Regions from separate parts of the Oceanobacillus sp. AG genome, predicted to be linked through region 2. Evidence: a T-box and tRNA genes for the amino acid it is inferred to sense, from the RefSeq annotation. Region 2 holds a T-box; the other holds one or more tRNA genes.

Region 1 (2,469 bases), on a different contig from region 2:
CTTAAATTCTCTATTGGAGATTCGTAGCATTGGTTTTAGTTTCGGCTTCGCGATTTCCGGATCCGGTTCTAATTCCGGATGGATATGGAAATCGACTCCTTTATTCCAAGGGCAGACTTGCTGACAAGTATCACAACCGTAAATCCGGTTCCCGATTTTATCCCGGAAAGGTTCTGGTAAAAAATCTTTCGTTTGGGTAAGAAATGCAATACAGCGCTGAGCGTTCAGCTGTCCACCCTGAATGAGCGCCCCTGTCGGGCAAGCGTCCATACAGATTGTACAATCTCCGCAGCTATCTGTGACCGGCTCATCCGGTATGAATGGCAGATTTGTGATTACTTCACCAAGGTAAACGAAGGAACCAAACTCTTTCGTAATAATGGATGTGTTCTTTCCACTGAAACCAATGCCTGCTCGTTCTGCGACTGCTCGGTCGGAAAGTTCCCCAGTATCGACCATCACCTTCGTATTTGCCTCTGGAACTTTCTCTCGAATAAATTCAACAAGCTTTTCCAACCGGTCGCGAAGTACAACATGGTAGTCTACACCCCAAGATGCTCGTGCAAAGATTCCTCGCCTTTCTTCTCTTGTACCGCGGATTTGATTTTTAATTCGGCTCGGGTAAGCAATTGCGATAGAGATGATCGACTGGGCTTCTGGAAGCAGGCGTGTGGGTTCAGTCCGTTCTTCTATCGTGCCTTTTTCAAATCCGGATTGGTAATTTAGCTCTTGCTGCCGGCGCAACCTTTCTCGGAGTTCACTGAACACATCGGCAGAAGCAAATCCTATCTTATCAATCCCAATTTCCTTGCTATATTCAATAATTTCCTGTTTCAATTCATCTATCCTCACAACGACCACCTCCTTCATCTCATAATAATTCTCTTATTTTATCACGTATTAACGGTCTATAATACCCCATCTCTAAACAGAAAGGAAACCAATATGTGGAAGATGGGGATATACAGTCCGTAAATACCTGATTCTGTTCAACTAACATTCAGTGGGGCTAAGGCCCCCCACTGAATGAAGTTTCACTTTATCACGTATTAACGGTCTGTAATACCCCCACTTAATGCTCATTTCAACACATTGAATAGATGTTGCATATTGTAAAAATCCTTCTTGCAATCCACAGCACCCATTAAATATTACAACATAAAAACGCAGCGCCTCGAAACCATTGCATTTACGAGACACTGCGTTAATCACATATGTATGGAGCGGGTGAAGGGAATCGAACCCTCATCATCAGCTTGGAAGGCTGAGGTTTTACCACTAAACTACACCCGCAAACAAGATTCGTTTTTTAACGACAAATATTATTATAACAACAATGTAAAAATAAATCAAGTTAAATTTTATTTTAAGTTAACCTTTTCATCTAATCGGCATAAAATAATTATAGAAATTCGATTAAATTATTTCATTTTATTTAGATGGAACCATTTACATTTAAAAGTAAAACCGATAGACTAGGAATAAATTTGTAATACAGAAGGGTGAGTTTTCCGATGACTGTCTATCCAATCGTATTTGCACAAGGTTCTTTTATGCATAAAGATAAATTAAATTATCCCTTTGAAGAAAGAGGTTTGCAATTTGGGGATGGAGTATATGAAGTAATTCGAATTTATCAAGGGAAATATTATCTCCTTAATGAACATATCGATCGGCTTTATCGTTCCCTCTCTGAAATTAAATTAAGTTTTCCGTATAATAGGAAAGACTTTATTCACACACTTGAAGAGCTGCTTAAAAAAAATGAAATGAAAACAGATGGAAAAGTATATTTACAGGTTACGCGCGGATCAGCTCCAAGAGACCATGTTTTTCCAGACAATATTACACCGAATGTCTATGCGTATCTCGAACCAGCGAAACGAAATGTGGAATTGATGAAGCATGGTGTTCCCGTTATTACAATGCCGGATATCCGTTGGAGTCATTGCCATATTAAAAGCTTGAATCTTTTACCAAATTTAATGGCTAAACAGGAAGCGAAAGAACAAGGTTGTTTTGAAGCGATTCTTCATAAGGACGGTACCGTAACGGAATGTAGTGCTTCAAACGTATATTTTGTAAAAAATGGTAAGATCTATACTCATCCAGCAACGAGCGCCATCCTTCATGGATGTGTCCGTTTGGCAGTGGAGCGCTTTGCTGATGAGTTGGGGATTCCTTTTATTGAAGAAGCTTACCATGTAGGCGATATTAAAGATGCCGATGAGGTTTTCCTATCAAGTAGTACAAACGAAATCACACCGATTATTAATGTGGATGGTCACACGATTCATAATGGTTCCTCGGGGCCAATTACGAAGCAGATTCAACATGCGTATGCCGTCGATGCCGGTATTGAACCAGTGAGCCAGCCGATGCAGGAGCAATAAAAACATCAGAATGAAGATCTACAGCTTTTCCTATTTGGGAAAGCTGTATTTTTATTAGGATCCACTCATCTTTCCA
Region 2 (2,469 bases):
CTCGGGAGATCAAGAAACATTTCCTCGAATTCTCCTTTAAAGACTGTTGGGTATTCGACTAGGTTAGTCACTTCGGCTAACAAATCTTGATCAACACTCACTTGAAATTGATCATTTTGCAGTTCATCGATTCCTTCCAAGATACGTGCTTTCCGTTCCTTGGCATCAGCTATAACAAAGTTTTCTTTTAATTTCTTCTCATAATCCATCGCATCACCTAAAGTCACTGACTTCCCAAGGAAACGATGCCCGTAAGTGACATTGCTCGTTTCAACTTTAGTAATTTCAAATGGCACAATTTCGTTTCCATACAACGCAACAAGCCAGCGAATCGGTCTGGCAAAACGCAAGGTATTCGTTCCCCACCGCATATTATTACTGAACGAGATGGATGTTATAACATCTTTAAACCCTGGTAACAGTTCGTTGGTCGCTTTTCCCTCAATCCTTTTTGTAACAAACACATATGCTTTACCGTTTACTTCTTTTTCCACAAGGTCTTCCACCGTTTTTCCCTGCCCTTTGGCAAAGCCTATTGCCGCCTTTGTCCATTCTCCATTCTCGTCTTTAGCAATGGTTAGGGCTGGCCCTCTTGCCTCTTCTTCAATCGTCGTTTGCATGTCAGCAATATTTTCAATTCGTACTGCTAAACGACGCGGGGTGGAAAAAGAAGTAATCGAGTCATACGCAATCCTTAAATCCTCTAGCCATTTGGCTGTTTTTTCTTTTAATTGCAGCTCCGCGTCATCTATAAAACGAGCTGGTAATTCTTCCATTCCTATCTCGAATAAAACATGTTTAGCCATTTACTTCTTCCCCTTTCTGAAGCATTGGAAAGCCTAATCTTTCCCGTTCTTGTACATATGTTTTCGCAATACCTCTCGCAAGATTCCTTACCCTTGTAATGTAGCCTGTTCTTTCTGTTACAGAGATAACACCTCGCGCATCAAGTAAGTTGAAGGTGTGCGAACATTTCAAGACATAATCATACGCCGGAAACACAAGCCCTTTTTCCATAATCCGCTTTGCTTCGTTCTCGTACATGGAAAATAATTCAAACAGCATTGCTGTATCCGATTCTTCAAAAGTATATGTCGAATGTTCGAACTCTGGTTGATAAAAAATATCTCTTACAGTGACACCATCCGTCCACTCCAAATCAAAGACATTTTCTTTATCCTGGATGTATGAAGCTAACCGTTCTATTCCATATGTCAGTTCGACTGAAACCGGATTTGCTTCAAGTCCACCAATTTGCTGAAAATAGGTAAATTGGGTAATTTCCATTCCATCCAGCCATACTTCCCAACCTAAACCAGCAGCACCGAGCGTAGGATTTTCCCAGTTGTCTTCTACAAAACGAATATCATGCTGCAGTGGGTCTATCCCAATCTTTTTTAATGACTCCAAATATAGTTCCTGAATATTATCAGGTGATGGTTTCATAATGACTTGGAACTGATGATGCTGATACAGCCTGTTAGGGTTATCCCCATATCTGCCATCATCCGGTCTTCGCGATGGTTCCACATAAGCAACATTCCACGGTTCCGGTCCGAGACTCCGAAGTAGCGTCATCGGTGACATCGTCCCTGCCCCTTTCTCCGTATCATAAGCTTGGACGAGAATACAATTTTGCTCGGACCAATGCTTTTGCAATTCTAGAATCATTTGTTGAATATTCATTATCAGTACCTCCATTTACTCCTTTTAATCATAAGAAAAGCCGTCCCTATGCTTGTAGTCTATTACAAGCATAGGGACGGCTTTTATACCGCGGTTCCACCCTATTTACCCAAGTTTCTTGAGTCACTTTATTATCATGCTCTGGAGTGCCTCTTCCTTATTCAATCTTCATCCAGCTTACACCATCCTGGACTCGCTTGAGAAGAATTATTGATAAGTACTTTCTCCTTCAACACATGTGAAATATTATTTTGTAAATATGTAACATCATAATCCAGAAAACGGATAATGTCAATGTTCATCCTTTAAACTGATCTAATTGATTCAAAAATCTCCTTGATTTCAAGAAATATCCACCAAATCGGTCATAATAGGCATCAAGAAGCCGCCTAAATAACTGACGGTTTTCTAATTTCACCGATATTTCACCGACTTGCTCGATCCCAACTGCTTGAAACATCTGCAATAATTTTACCTGTATTTCTGTTAATTGGACAGCTTGGTCATCAAGCGACAAACATCGTCTGCATAATAAGCCGCCTTCTCCTATTGAAAATGCATAAGGTCCTTCTTTATTTCCACAATTACTACAGTGGGAAAGCGTTGGCGCAAAGCCACCTTTTTGAAATATTTTTAATTCATACATCAAAATAGGGATATCATATTCATCGTGTTCCGCAATCCATTCCATCGTACGGTAGAGCTGATCGTATAAATAAGGCTCTGGTGTTTTATCATCAAGAAGTTTCTCCGACAGTTCAATCAGATAAGCAGTATAAGCTG

The links. The T-box of region 2 lies ahead of glyQ (glycine--tRNA ligase subunit alpha). A T-box ahead of a tRNA ligase gene usually reads a tRNA of that ligase, here a tRNA-Gly.
Region 1: it has a tRNA-Gly gene. The T-box ahead of glyQ (glycine--tRNA ligase subunit alpha) is inferred to sense a tRNA for this amino acid. The anticodon was not compared.

What each region holds. Positions count from the first base shown of each region.
Region 1 is NZ_WOWT01000003.1:105,761-108,229, forward strand. Features, by position in the region: gene queG (tRNA epoxyqueuosine(34) reductase QueG) at 1-870, opposite strand, end outside; tRNA gene GN217_RS01830 (tRNA-Gly) at 1,220-1,293, opposite strand; gene dat (D-amino-acid transaminase) at 1,515-2,393, shown strand.
Region 2 is NZ_WOWT01000019.1:52,593-55,061, forward strand. Features, by position in the region: gene glyS (glycine--tRNA ligase subunit beta) at 1-806, opposite strand, end outside; gene glyQ (glycine--tRNA ligase subunit alpha) at 799-1,686, opposite strand; T-box leader at 1,756-1,928, opposite strand; gene recO (DNA repair protein RecO) at 1,985-2,469, opposite strand, start outside.